DNA from 2 places in the Streptomyces cinnabarinus genome. Region 1 is predicted to be linked to the other one. Evidence: riboswitches for the same ligand, from Rfam matches in the RefSeq annotation. Region 1 holds a riboswitch; the other holds the start of a gene.
The links. A riboswitch is a leader RNA that binds a small molecule or an ion and turns the genes downstream of it on or off. The one in region 1 is predicted to bind glycine.
Positions count from the first base shown of each region.

Region 2: it holds a riboswitch for glycine, as region 1 does, so the genes downstream of both, gcvP (aminomethyl-transferring glycine dehydrogenase) here and gcvT (glycine cleavage system aminomethyltransferase GcvT) in region 1, are expected to answer to the same signal.

Region 1 is NZ_CP114413.1:6,186,828-6,194,059, forward strand. Features, by position in the region: gene STRCI_RS28150 (cation:proton antiporter regulatory subunit) at 1-170, opposite strand, end outside; gene STRCI_RS28155 (hypothetical protein) at 262-681, shown strand; gene STRCI_RS28160 (L-serine ammonia-lyase) at 689-2,056, opposite strand; gene glyA (serine hydroxymethyltransferase) at 2,116-3,378, opposite strand; gene gcvH (glycine cleavage system protein GcvH) at 3,393-3,770, opposite strand; gene gcvT (glycine cleavage system aminomethyltransferase GcvT) at 3,868-4,986, opposite strand; glycine riboswitch at 5,024-5,132, opposite strand; glycine riboswitch at 5,133-5,228, opposite strand; gene STRCI_RS28180 (AAA family ATPase) at 5,399-6,058, shown strand; gene STRCI_RS28185 (enhanced serine sensitivity protein SseB) at 6,126-6,917, shown strand; gene STRCI_RS28190 (enhanced serine sensitivity protein SseB C-terminal domain-containing protein) at 7,087-7,232, shown strand, end outside.
Region 2 is NZ_CP114413.1:1,568,265-1,575,496, reverse strand. Features, by position in the region: gene ftsR (transcriptional regulator FtsR) at 1-202, shown strand, start outside; gene STRCI_RS07050 (bifunctional nuclease family protein) at 287-760, shown strand; gene STRCI_RS07045 (MerR family transcriptional regulator) at 966-1,649, shown strand; gene STRCI_RS07040 (DNA polymerase IV) at 1,719-3,101, shown strand; gene STRCI_RS07035 (PRC-barrel domain-containing protein) at 3,172-3,546, opposite strand; glycine riboswitch at 3,660-3,755, shown strand; gene gcvP (aminomethyl-transferring glycine dehydrogenase) at 3,931-6,816, shown strand; gene STRCI_RS07025 (TOBE domain-containing protein) at 6,892-7,232, opposite strand, start outside.

The DNA of each region.
Region 1 (7,232 bases):
GCCTCCCCCGAGGTCAGCCGCACCGACAGGTCACAGGCGTCCGGGTCGTCCGTGCGGTACGCGCTCAGCGTCCGCGACCCGTCCCGGTGCGCGACCACGGACAGCCGCCGCCGCTCCCTCGTGGTGAGGTCGTAACGGACCCCGATCCCCGGCAACGGTGTACTGCTCATGCGTGCTGCGCCCACGGCCGCCCCCTGTCTGATTCGGGTGTTTCTCCGGGTAATTTTTGATGACACCCTAGGGCCTGGAAGGAGGGCGAGCATGATCGAGTGGGTGTCACTCAGCCCCGGGGCCCGCCCCGTACCCAGGCCCGTGGCCACGCCGTTGGTGTGGGCGGCGGCGTCCGGCAGCGCACTGCTGCTGGTGGTCCTGCTCAACGCCCTGGTCGGCATCGGACGCCCCGCGCTCGCCCTGGCCGCGCTGTCGCTGCTGGCCGCCCTGTCGGGACTGCGCGCCCACTTCGCCGCCGCCCCCGGCACGGCCGTCCTGTGCTGGCTGTTCCTCAACGGCTTCGCCATCCCGCCCGCGGGCACCCTGACGTGGGCCGCGCCCCGCGACGCGCTCTGGCTCACCTGCCTGCTGGCCGCCACCCTCCTGGGCACGACCCTGGCCCGCCTGCACCACGCCCACGCCGCCTACCGCCGCGTCACCCCGGAAGGCCCCCCGCGGCGGCACGGCTGACGAGGGCTCAGCACTCGATGATGTTCACCGCGAGCCCGCCGCGCGCGGTCTCCTTGTACTTCACGCTCATGTCGGCGCCGGTGTCCTTCATCGTCTTGATGACCTTGTCCAGGGACACCTTGTGGGAGCCGTCGCCGCGCATCGCCATCTTCGCCGCCGTGACCGCCTTCACCGCGGCCATGCCGTTGCGCTCGATGCACGGGATCTGGACCAGGCCGCCGACCGGGTCGCAGGTCAGGCCGAGGTTGTGCTCCATGCCGATCTCGGCCGCGTTCTCCACCTGTTCAGGCGAGCCGCCGAGCACCTCGGCCAGCGCGCCCGCCGCCATCGAGCAGGCCGAGCCCACCTCGCCCTGGCAGCCGACCTCGGCGCCGGAGATGGAGGCGTTCTCCTTGAAGAGCATGCCGATCGCGCCCGCGGCGAGCAGGAAGCGCACCACTCCGTCCTCGTCGGCGCCCGGCACGAAGTTGATGTAGTAGTGCAGGACGGCGGGGATGATGCCCGCGGCGCCGTTGGTCGGGGCCGTCACGACCCGGCCGCCCGCGGCGTTCTCCTCGTTCACCGCCATCGCGTAGAGCGTGATCCACTCCATCGCGTGCGCCAGCGGGTCGCCCTCGGCCCGCAGTTGCCGCGCGGACACCGACGCCCGGCGCCGGACCCGCAGACCGCCCGGCAGGATGCCCTCACGGGCCATGCCGCGCGAGACGCACGCCTGCATCACCCGCCAGATCTCCAGCAGCCCGGTGCGGATCTCCTCCTCGGTGCGCCAGGCCCGCTCGTTCTCCAGCATCAGCGAGGAGATCGACAGGCCCGTCTCCTTCGTCAGCCGCAGGAGCTCGTCACCGGTGCGGAAGGGGTACTTCAGGACCGTGTCGTCCAGCTTGATGCGGTCGGCGCCCACCGCGTCCTCGTCCACCACGAAGCCGCCGCCGACCGAGTAGTACGTCTTCGACAGGAGCTCCGCGCCCGAAGCGTCGAACGCCCATATCGTCATGCCGTTGGCGTGGTACGGCAGCGCCTTGCGCCGGTGCAGGACCAGATCGTCGTCGAAGGAGAACGGGATCTCCTGCTCGCCGAGGAGGGAGAGCCGGCCCGTGGACTTGATCGACTCGATCCGGTCGTCCGCCGTCTCCACATCCACCGTGCGCGGCGAGGCACCCTCCAGACCGAGCAGCACCGCCTTCGGGGTGCCGTGGCCGTGTCCGGTCGCGCCCAGTGAGCCGTACAGCTCGGAGCGGACCGAGGCGACCGAGGACAGCACGCCCTCGTTGCGCAGTCGGCGCGCGAACATTCGGGCCGCACGCATCGGGCCGACCGTGTGGGAGCTCGACGGGCCGATGCCGATCGAGAACAGGTCGAAGACCGAGATGGCCACGGGAACTCCTCCAAAGAGGGTGGGGGCACACTTCCTCGGGTGCCCCCACCAGGGAACTACTACTTGCTCAAACCGGGGTACAGCGGGTGCTTGTCGGCAAGCGCCGTGACCCGGGCCTTCAGCGCGTCCGCGTCGTAGGACGGCTTCAGCGCCTGTGCGATCACGTCCGCGACCTCGGCGAAGTCCTCGGCGGTGAAGCCGCGGGTGGCCAGGGCGGGCGTGCCGATGCGCAGACCGGAGGTCACCATCGGCGGACGCGGGTCGTTCGGGACGGCGTTGCGGTTGACCGTGATGCCGACCTCGTGGAGGCGGTCCTCGGCCTGCTGGCCGTCCAGCTCGGACTCGCGCAGGTCGACGAGGATGAGGTGGACGTCCGTGCCACCGGACAGGACGTTCACTCCGGCCTCGCGGGCGTCGGCCGCCGTCAGCCGCTCGGCGAGGATGCGCGCACCCTCCACCGTACGCCGCTGGCGCTCCTTGAACTCCTCCGATGCGGCGACCTTGAAGGAGACCGCCTTCGCCGCGATCACATGCTCCAGGGGGCCGCCCTGGAAGCCGGGGAAGACGGAGGAGTTCAGCTTCTTCGCGAAGTCCTTCTTCGCGAGGATGATGCCGCCGCGCGGGCCACCGAGGGTCTTGTGGGTGGTGGAGGTGACGACGTCGGCGTGCGGCACCGGGTTCGGGTGCAGCCCCGCCGCGACCAGACCGGCGAAGTGCGCCATGTCGACCCACAGGTACGCCTCGACCTCGTCGGCGATCCGGCGGAACTCCGCGAAGTCCAGCTGCCGCGGGTACGCCGACCAGCCGGCGATGATCACCTTCGGGCGGTGCTCCTTGGCCAGGCGCTCCACCTCGGCCATGTCGACCAGACCGGAGTCGTCCACGTGGTAGGCGACCACGTCGAACTGCTTGCCGGAGAAGTTCAGCCGCATCCCGTGGGTCAGATGGCCGCCGTGGGCCAGGTCCAGACCGAGGATGGTGTCGCCGGGCTTGGCCAGCGCGAACAGCGCGGCCTGGTTGGCGGAGGCACCGGAGTGGGGCTGGACGTTGGCGTACTCGGCGCCGAACAGCTCCTTGACCCGGTCGATCGCGAGCTGCTCGGTGACGTCGACGTACTCGCAGCCGCCGTAGTAGCGGCGCCCGGGGTAGCCCTCGGCGTACTTGTTGGTGAGGACCGTGCCCTGGGCCTCCATGACGGCGACCGGAGCGAAGTTCTCCGACGCGATCATCTCCAGGGTCGACTGCTGGCGGTGCAGCTCGGCGTCGACCGCCGCGGCGACCTCCGGGTCGAGCTCGTGCAGGGGCGTGTTCAGGACGGACATGCGTCTACGACTCCTCAGCCGGCGGAAAAGGCGGTGTACTCGTCGGCGGAGAGCAGGTCGTCCGGCTCGCCCGTGACGCGTACCTTGAACAGCCAGCCGCCCTCGAAGGGGGCCGAGTTCACCAGCGCCGGGTCGTCCACGACGTCCTGGTTGATCTCGGTGACCTCGCCGGTGACGGGGGAGTACAGGTCGCTGACCGACTTGGTGGACTCCAGCTCGCCGCAGGACTCGCCCGCGGTCACCGTGGAGCCGACCTCGGGAAGCTGGGCGTAGACGACGTCACCGAGCGCGTTGGCCGCGAACTCCGTGATGCCGACCGTCGAGACGCCGTCCTCGGCGCCCGACAGCCACTCGTGCTCCTTGCTGTAGCGCAGCTGCTGGGGGTTGCTCATGGCCTGAATTCTCCTGTACGCGGGGGAGTGCTGATGAAGGGGGACTGCTGAAGGCGTGCGTGAGCAGCGGTGATGTGCTCAGCATCACCTACGGCCACTACTTCTGACGCTTGTAGAACGGCAGCGCCACGACCTCGTACGGCTCATGGCTGCCCCGGATGTCCACACCGACCCCGGCCGTGCCCGGCGCGGAGTGCGCGGCGTCGACGTAGGCCATGGCGATCGGCTTGCCCAGCGTGGGGGAGGGGGCGCCGGAGGTGATCTCGCCGATGACCTGGCCACCGGCGACGACCGGGTATCCGGCGCGCGGGACCCGGCGGCCCTCGGCGATCAGGCCGACGAGAACGCGCGGCGGGTTGCTCTCCGCGCGGGCGGCGGCCTCGGTGAGCGCCTCGCGCCCGACGAAGTCGCCCTCCTTCTCGAACTTCACCACCCGGCCGAGCCCGGCGTCGAAGGGGGTGAGCGCGGTGGTCAGCTCGTGCCCGTACAGCGGCATGCCCGCCTCCAGGCGCAGGGTGTCCCGGCAGGAAAGACCGCAGGGGACCAGGCCGACGGCCTCGCCCGCCTTGGTCAGCGCCTGCCACAGCTCGACGGCGTGCTCGGGCTTCACGAACAGCTCGAAGCCGTCCTCGCCGGTGTAGCCGGTGCGCGCGATCAGCGCCGGGACGCCCGCCACCGTGCCGGGGAGACCGGCGTAGTACTTCAGGCCGTCCAGGTCGGCGTCGGTGAGCGCCTTCACGATGCCCGGGGACTCGGGGCCCTGGACGGCGAGCAGGGCGTAGGCGTCGCGGTCGTCGCGGACCTCGGCGTCGAAACCGGCGGAACGATCCACCAGCGCGTCCAGGACGACCTGGGCGTTGGAGGCGTTGGCGACGACCATGTACTCGGTCTCGGCGAGCCGGTAGACGATCAGGTCGTCGAGGATGCCGCCGTCGGCCTGACAGATCATGGTGTAGCGGGCGCGGCCGGGACCGACGGTGGCGATGTTGCCGACCAGGGCGTGGTTCAGCAGCGCGGCGGCCTGCGGGCCGGTGACGGTGATCTCGCCCATGTGGGAGAGGTCGAACAGGCCGGCCCTGGTGCGCACGGCGTTGTGCTCGTCGCGCTCGGAGGCGTACCGCAGCGGCATGTCCCAGCCGGCGAAGTCGGTCATCGTCGCGCCGAGCGAGCGATGCAGGGCATCGAGGGCGGTACGGCGGGGTTCAGGACTGCTCATCGGACGTTTGTCTCCCAAGGCATGACGGCGAGGTCGTTCCTCCCCATCTGTCATCGGAACCTGAGAGGTTCGTCATGACCACATGTGGGCATGACTTGCACCTTGGGTGGGACCACCGGCGACGGCGGTCCGCTTTTCAGATGTGCCTCGCCCGCGCGGTAACGGGGCCTGAGAGATTCAAGGGAGGGACTTGCTCCTTCGGCGCCCCAGCTGAAGGCTGGGAACTCTCCCGCGCGGATTCAAACGGCCGGTATGCAGTTGGCGCGGACATCATTGCACGCATCCGTCCGGTGCGGCAGGGCCGCATCTGTAACCGGTCTGTGGCGGTACGCGCACGAAAACGCTAGGCATCCGGCATTACCTTCTCTTTACGCTCAACGGGCAGGTGCCCTACCTGACCCAGGGGAGGACGATCACGTTGAACAGGACCTCGGCGTACGCGACCACCACGGGGATCGCGGTACCCCGGCAGCCGGCCGCACCGGCCCGGGCCGCGTCCCCGGTCGTGCGCGATCTGCGCGAGCGCTCCGGCCACAGTCCGCACGCGCTGCTCTTCGGCCCCAAGGACCTCGTCGTGATCACCGGCCTGCCCGGCAGCGGCAAGTCCACCCTCATGAAGCGGGCCGTGAAGGGCCCGAGGATCGACTCCCAGGACACCCGGGACCGCTGGGACGCCCGGATGCCCGGCTTCCTGCCGTACGCGGTCTACCGCCCCCTCGTCCGGATCGCGCACTACGCCGGGCTGTGGAGCGCCCTGCGCTCCGGCGCGGGCGTCGTCGTGCACGACTGCGGGACCCAGGCGTGGGTGCGCGGCTGGCTGTCCCGGGCGGCCCGGCGCCGGGGCGGCACCCTGCACCTGCTGCTCCTGGACGTCACCCCGGACCAGGCGCTGGAGGGCCAGCGCGAGCGCGGCCGGGGCGTGTCCCGGTACGCCTTCCTGCGGCACCGCGCGGCGGCCGGGCGGCTGCTGCGCGCGGTGGAGAAGGGGGAGCTCCCCCAGGGCTGCGGTTCGGCGGTGCTGATCGACCGGCCCGCGGCGGGCGTCCTGCGCCGGATCGGCTTCACGGGCTGAGCCGGGGCGGCCCGGCAGGCGCTAGCCTTTCCGCCATATCAGTGGTTCACGGCAGGCGGTCAGACAGATGGACTTCCCGGCGGATCTCCCCGCGGACTTCCCGGCGCAGGCGCACCCTCATCCGCACGGCGGATGGCCCGGCAACGAGCTGGAGGAGGTGCTCTCCGCCTCCCTCGGCGTGCCCTCGGCGGGCGGCCGGATCATCGAGGTGCTCGGGCGCAGCTTCCTCTGGATCCCGCTGCCCTCCGGCGGCGGCCCCCGGAGCGGGCCGCTGGACCTGCCCACGCTGGAGATCGAGGGCCAGGCCTTCGTCCCGGTCTTCAGCTCCGAGGAACAGCTCCGCCAGGTGGCCGGCGCGCACATGTCGTACACGATCGCCCCGGCGGTCGAGTTCGCCCGCGGTCTGCCCCCGCAGGTCGGCATCATGGTCAACCCCGACGGCGTGGTGGGCATCCCGCTGCCGCCCGAGGGCGTGGCCGAGCTGTGCCGGGTGGGCCGTACCCCGCTGGACGGCCCCGCGAGCGGCGGCCGGGTCAAGCTCTACGAACCGGACTGGCAGGACGACCCGGTCGACTTCCTCGCCGCGGCCTCGGCCGAGTTCGCGGCAACCGGAGTGGTGACAACGGCCCGCCGCTGCCTGGCCGCCATCGAGACGGCGCCCCCGGTCATGTTCGTGGGCGTGGAACTCTCCCACTGGGAGGGCGACCTCCGCACGGCCCCCATGGACGCCCTGGGCAGGGCCTTGGGAAGGGTCCCGACCCAGTGGCAGGTCAACTTGATCCTGTTGGACATGGCAGCCCAGGACCCGGTGGCGATATGGCTGCGCGAGAAGGTACGCCCCTTCTACACACAGGCTTAGAGAAACCCACCCAGGGGCGCGGGGCTGTATCGATTTGCGGCTCCGCCGCGCGGGCGCGACCAGCCACAATGAAGCCCGCACCCGCAGGACCACAGCAAGTCCCGAGATGTCAGGCGGGCTTAAGCTAGGGTCACGGCTCGGTCGGAGAAATGTTGGAGGGGCGGTACAGGTGAGCGCCAGCGGCATCGCGGCCGGGCAGGTCGAGCACATGCTGCGCCAGGTCACGCCCGGGCGGTACGACGCCTACGAGGCGCTCCTGCGCGCGCTCGCGACCCCGAACTCCGGCCAGATCTGGATGCTGCTGTGGCACGGCCA
Region 2 (7,232 bases), 4.6 Mb from region 1:
CGAGCCGCGGCACCTGCGGGTGATGAAGGCCGCCGCGGACCGTGAGGCGGGCCTGGTGGACCAGGTCGTGGCGCCGCTCAAGCGGCACCGCAACCCGCAGACCAGGGCGCACGCCGAGGCCCGTACGAAGGAGCTGGCGGGGCTCACGGTCAAGCTGCACGCCGCGCTCGTGCAGACCGCGCTCGGGGTGCGGCTGCCCTGAGCCGGGGGCCGTGGGAGGGCCGTATCGGCCGCCCGTTTCCTGCCCGACTACCCAAACGTCCCGGGCACGGCCTAGGGTTGCTGTGTGAACGAGCTCGATGTCGTAGGTGTCCGGGTCGAAATGCCCTCCAACCAACCGATCGTGCTCCTGCGCGAAGTGGGAGGCGACCGCTACCTCCCCATCTGGATCGGGCCGGGGGAGGCGACGGCCATCGCCTTCGCCCAGCAGGGCATGGCCCCCGCGCGACCGCTGACCCACGACCTGTTCAAGGACGTGCTGGAGGCCGTCGGCCAGGAGCTCACCGAAGTGCGCATCACGGACCTGCGTGAAGGCGTCTTCTATGCCGAGCTGGTCTTCGCCAGCGGGGTCGAGGTGAGCGCGCGTCCGTCCGACGCCATAGCGCTGGCCCTGCGCACCGGGACGCCGATCTACGGCAGCGACGGCGTGCTCGACGACGCCGGCATCGCGATCCCGGACGAGCAGGAGGACGAGGTGGAGAAGTTCCGCGAGTTCCTCGACCAGATCTCACCCGAGGACTTCGGCACCAGCAGCCAGTGAGATTCTCGGGCGGCGGCAATTGCCAGCGGCGAGTGAGAGCGTCCTGCGACCCGGCCCCAGTGCATTCGGCTAGCCTTTCCCCGCGGTTGGGTACGGGAAACCACTCCTAGGGTGATTATCACTCGGCGTGCCGAGTGTGGCGATCGTTGACGCACCCCTGGTGACTGCCTACCGTCGAGAAGGCAGGTCAAGGACGGAGGTCGGCGTGAGAAGCAGCGGCGACGGTACGGCTGGGGGTGCCCCCGGACGCAGTCTCGGGGAGAGCGGTCCGTACCCTCCCCCGAGCTCACGGCTCCGCTCGAACGGGGGATATCCCCAGTCGGGCGGTGCGGCCGACCGCGCCCCGCAGCGACCGACGGCCGTGCCGAGCGGCGGAGGGGCGGCGCCCATGGCGTCCGAGCAGATCGGCTATCGAGGCCCGACGGCCTGTGCGGCCGCCGGGATCACCTATCGGCAACTGGACTACTGGGCGCGCACCGGGCTCGTGGAGCCGAGCGTGCGGCCCGCGTACGGGTCGGGGACGCAGCGGCTGTACAGCTTCCGGGACGTCGTCGTCCTGAAGATCGTCAAGCGGTTCCTGGACACCGGGGTGTCGTTGCAGAACATCCGGACCGCGGTGCAGCACCTGCGGGAGCGGGGCTTCAGCGATCTGGAGCGCATGACGCTGATGAGCGACGGTGCCACGGTCTACGAGTGCACCTCGCCCGACGAGGTCCACGCGCTGCTCCAGGGCGGACAGGGGATCTTCGGGATCGCCGTCGGCGTGGTGTGGCGGGATGTCGAGAGCGCGCTGTCCCAGCTGCACGGGGAGCGCATCGACACCGGGGAGACACTCGTCGGGCACAACCCGGCGGACGAGCTGGCACGGCGGCGTAACCGGGCGGTCTGAGGGCCCCTGGTGAGCCCGGCCGGGAGCGGTGCGGGGGCATTGTCAGTGGTGTAGGGCAGCATCGGAGATGTGAGAAGCGCGCCTACGATCCTGCACCTCGACATGGATGCCTTCTTCGCCTCGGCGGAGCAGGCGTCCAAGCCGAGTCTGCGCGGGAAAGCCGTGATCGTGGGTGGGCTCGGACCACGCGGTGTGGTGGCTACCGCGTCGTACGAGGCCCGGGTCTTCGGGGTCAATTCCGCGATGCCCATGGCGCAGGCGCGGCGGCTGGCGCCGAACGCCGCGTATCTCGTGCCGCGCTTCGGGTTCTACCGGTCGATCAGTGAGCAGGTCATGGCGCTGTTGCGGGCGCTGTCGCCCTTGGTGGAGCCGCTCAGTCTGGACGAGGCGTTTGTGGATCTGGAGGCCGGGGGCGCGGCCTGGGACGCGGAGTCGGCTCGGCTGGCGGGGGTGAAGCTGCGCGCCGAGATACGGGCCGTCACCGGGCTCACCGGGTCTGTGGGGCTCGCGGCGTCGAAGATGCTGGCGAAGATCGCGTCGGAGCAGGCCAAGCCGGACGGGCTGGTGCTGATCGAGCCGGGGACCGAGCGGGCGTTGCTGGGGCCGATGTCGGTGCGGACCCTGCCGGGGGTGGGGCCGGCCACGGGGGACCATCTGCGGCGGGCCGGGATCCATACGGTCGACGAGCTGGCCGAGGCGGGGGAGGACGAGCTCGTACGGATGCTGGGGAAGGCACATGGGCACGCCTTGTACGCGATGGCGCTGGCGCGGGACGAGCGGGCGGTGGTGGCCGAGCGGGAGACGAAGTCGGTGTCGGTGGAGGACACGTACGACGTCGATATCCATGACCGGGTGCGGGTCGGGCTCGAGGTGCAGCGGCTGGCCGATCGGTGTGTGCGGCGGTTGCGGGGGGCGGGGCTGTCCGGGCGGACCATCGTGCTGAAGGTGCGGCGGTACGACTTCTCGACGCTGACTCGGTCCGAAACCCTGCGGGGGCCCACGGATGATCCGGCGGTGGTGCGGGAGGCGGCCGCGCGGCTGCTGGAGGCGGTCGACACCACGGGGGGTGTGCGGTTGCTGGGGGTCGGGGTGAGTGGGCTCGCGGATTACACGCAGGAGGATTTGTTCGCGCAGGCCGCGGGGGAGCTGGGGGCGGAGGATTCGGGGGAGGAGGGGGATGGTTCGGGTGAGGCCGCGGGGGTCGGGGACGCGGTGGAGGTGCTTGGGGAGCGGCGGTGGCCGGCGGGGCATGACGTGGTGCATGCGGAGTTCGGGCATGGGTGGGTGCAGGGGAGTGGGCTGGGGCGGGTGACTGTGCGGTTCGAGACGCCTGAGTCGGAGCCGGGGAGGGTGCGGACGTTCCGGGTCGATGATCCGCTGCTGGCTGTTGCCGAGCCGTTGCCCTTGGTGCGGGGGAGGCATGGGGCCTCAGCGGGCGGAGCTGGTTCATGAGCCCGTGCCTTTGACCGGCGTGGGGGTGGGCGCGCTCCGCCCGCAGCTACGGCGCCGCTGCCCGCAGTAGCTACATGTCCGCGTCCTCTGTTCCCGCCAAGTTGCCGAAGTCGTGGTCGGGGGGTGGAGGGGAGGTGATGTCCAGGCCGTAGTGGTGGTAGAGCTGGAGTTCTTGTTCGGGGGAGAGGTGGCGGCCTACGCCGAAGTCGGGGGCGTCCTTGATCAGGGAGCGGTCGAAGGGGACCTTCAACGTGCCTTCGATCAGTTCGCTGGGTTCCAGGGGGACGAAGGCGTCTCTGCTGAACAGGCCGGTGCGTATCGCTGCCCATTCCGGTACGCCGGTCGCGTCGTCGAGGTAGACCTCGTCAATCGTGCCGATCTTCGTGCCGTTGCGGTCGAACGCCTTGCGGCCGATCAGGTTGCGCGGATCGATGTCGGTCTGCACGGGCCCTCCACTTGGTCGCAACTCATCCGTAAGCACTACGAAAGAGCACATTCGGGCGCGCGGCCACTCGAACGCCTGGGCGTTGACCTCGCTGGTAGGCTGACAGCGGCTGCTGACCCCGTGCGGGAGAGTCCTCCAGACATCATCGGAGGCGCCGAAGGAGCAAATCCTCCCCGGAATCTCTCAGGCCCACGTACCGCACGGACGAGGTCACTCTGGAAAGCAGAGCGGGTGTCGAAGGCTTCCGCTCTCACCGACGGTGAAAGCCGGGCGCCCTCAGGCCCCCGGTGAAACTCTCAGGTTGAGATGACAGAGGGGGAGGCCGTCCGGGTACCCGTGCCGTGGTGCCCCTCGAAGGTCGTGTCTGACCAGGAGGCCTCCGTAATGACCGCCCACCGCATTCCGCTCTCCGAGCTCGAGATGGGGATCCCCTTCGAGCAGCGTCACATCGGGCCTGACCAGGAAGCCCGGGCCAAGATGCTCGCCCAGGTCGGATACGGCTCGCTCGACGAGCTCACCGCCGCCGCGGTGCCGGATGTGATCAAGAACGCCGACTCCCTCGCCCTGCCGGGAGCGCGGACCGAGGCCGAGGTGCTCGCCGAGCTGCGCTCGCTCGCGGACCGTAACCAGGTGCTCGGCTCCATGATCGGGCTCGGGTACTACGGGACCTTCACCCCGCCGGTCATCCTGCGCAATGTCATGGAGAACCCGGCCTGGTACACCGCCTACACGCCCTACCAGCCGGAGATCTCGCAGGGCCGGCTCGAGGCGCTGCTGAACTTCCAGACCATGGTCGCCGAACTCACCGGGCTGCCCACCTCCGGTGCCTCGCTGCTCGACGAGGGGACCGCCGCGGCCGAGGCCATGGCGCTGTCCCGGCGCATGGGCAAGAACAAGAAGGGCCTGTTCCTGATCGACGCGGACGCCCTTCCGCAGACCATCGCCGTGATCGAGACGCGCGCCGAGCCGACGGGTGTCGAGGTCGTCGTCGCCGACCTGAGCGAGGGCATCCCGGCCGACATCGCCGCCCGCGAGATCAACGGCGTGCTCCTCCAGTACCCGGGCGCCTCCGGCGCCGTGCGCGACATCAAGCCCGTCATCGAGCAGGCCCATGAGCTCGGTGCACTCGTCACCGTCGCCGCCGATCTGCTGGCGCTGACGCTGCTGACGTCGCCCGGTGAGCTGGGCGCGGACATCGCGGTCGGTACCACGCAGCGCTTCGGTGTGCCCATGGGCTTCGGCGGTCCGCACGCCGGTTACATGGCCGTGCACGAGAAGTTCGCGCGCAGCCTGCCCGGCCGCCTCGTCGGGGTGTCCGTGGACGCGGACGGGAACAAGGCGTACCGGCTGGCGCTGCAGACGCGTGAGCAGCACATTCGCCGGGAGAAGGCGACCAGCAACATCTGTACGGCGCAGGTGCTGCTCGCCGTCATGGCGGGCATGTACGCCGTCTACCACGGGCCCGAGGGGCTGAAGGGCATCGCCGGACGGGTTCACCGCTACGCCACGATCCTCGCCGCGGGGCTGACCGCGGGCGGGGTCGAGGTCGTGCACGGCTCGTACTTCGACACGGTCACCGTGCGGGTTCCCGGGCGGGCCGCCGAGGTCGTGGCCGCCGCGCGGGAAGGCGGCGTGAACCTCTGGCTCGTCGACGCCGACCATGTCTCCGCCGCCTGCGACGAGACCACCGGCCGGGCCCAGCTGGCCGCCGTGTGGAGCGCCTTCGGGGTCGAGGGCGACGTCGAGGCGCTGGACGCCCAGGCCGGCGACGCGCTGCCGGAGGGCCTGCTGCGCGGGGACGAGTTCCTCACCCACCCGGTGTTCCACCAGCACCGCTCCGAGACCGCGATGCTGCGCTACCTGCGCCGTCTCGCGGACCGCGACTACGCGCTCGACCGCGGCATGATCCCGCTGGGCTCCTGCACGATGAAGCTCAACGCGACCACCGAGATGGAGCCGGTCACCTGGCCCGAGTTCGGGCAGCTGCACCCCTTCGTGCCCCAGGAGCAGGCCGAGGGCTACCTCACGCTCATCCACGAGCTGGAGGAGCGTCTCGCCGAGGTCACCGGGTACGACAAGGTCTCCCTCCAGCCCAACGCCGGGTCGCAGGGCGAGCTGGCCGGGCTGCTCGCCGTACGCGGATACCACCGGGCCAACGGGGACGAGCAGCGGACCGTGTGCCTCATCCCGTCCTCCGCGCACGGCACCAACGCCGCCAGCGCCGTGATGGCGGGCATGAAGGTCGTCGTCGTCAAGACCGCCGAGGACGGCGAGATCGACGTCGAGGATCTGCGGGCGAAGATCGAGCAGTACCGCGACGAGCTCTCGGTGCTGATGATCACGTACCCCTCGACGCACGGTGTGTTCGAGGAGCATGTCGCCGACATCTGCGCGCAGGTGCACGAGGCGGGCGGGCAGGTCTACGTCGACGGCGCCAACCTCAACGCGCTGGTGGGGCTCGCCAAGCCGGGGCACTTCGGCGGTGACGTCTCGCATCTGAACCTGCACAAGACCTTCTGCATCCCGCACGGCGGCGGCGGTCCGGGTGTCGGTCCGGTGGGTGTACGGGCCCACTTGGCGCCGTATCTGCCGAACCACCCGCTCCAGCCGGCCGCCGGGCCGAAGACCGGTGTCGGGCCGATCTCGGCGGCGCCGTGGGGTTCCGCGGGGATCCTGCCGATCTCGTGGTCGTACGTCCGCCTCATGGGCGGCGAGGGGCTGAAGCGGGCCACGCAGGTCGCGGTGCTCAGCGCCAACTACATCGCCAAGCGCCTCGAGCCGCACTTCCCCGTGCTGTACACGGGTCCGGGCGGGCTGGTCGCGCACGAGTGCATCATCGATCTGCGGCCGCTGACGAAGGCGACCGGCGTGAGCGTCGACGACGTGGCCAAGCGGCTCATCGACTACGGCTTCCACGCGCCGACGATGTCCTTCCCCGTCGCCGGCACGCTGATGATCGAGCCGACGGAGTCCGAGGACCTCATCGAGCTGGACCGTTTCTGCGAGGCGATGATCGCCATTCGCGGGGAGATCGAGAAGGTCGGTTCCGGGGAGTGGGCCGCGGACGACAACCCGCTGCGGAACGCCCCGCACACCGCCGCCGCGCTGGGCGGGGAGTGGGACCACGGGTACAGCCGTGCGGAGGCCGTGTTCCCGGGCGGGGTCTCGGCCGCGGAGAAGTACTGGCCGCCGGTGCGCCGTATCGACCAGGCCTTCGGTGACCGCAACCTCGTGTGCTCGTGCCCGCCGCTGGACGCGTACGAGGACTGATCCGGCGACGTGAAATGAAGGGCTCCGCCCGGGCTTACGGCCTGGGCGGAGCCCTTTTGCGTCGGAGGCGGCGTGTCAGGGGGTCGCGAGGGCGATCTCCGTCGACTTGATCAGGGCCACGACGGAGATGCCGGGGGACAGGGCCAGGTCGGTCGCCGCGTCGGTGGTGATCGCCGAGGTGAGGTCGCCGCCGGGCACCTTGATCCGCACCGTGGTCATCGCGTTGCCCGTCGCGATCCCGGTCACCGTGCCCGGGAGCTGGTTGCGGATCGACAGGCCGGTCAGGGGGCCGGTGGCGAGGGAGACCTCGGTCGACTTCACCAGGACGCGGACTTCGGAGCCCGGGGCGAGGGCCAGGTCCTCGACCGCGTCTCGGGTGATCGCGGCCGTGATGTCGTGGCCGCCGGCGAGGCCGA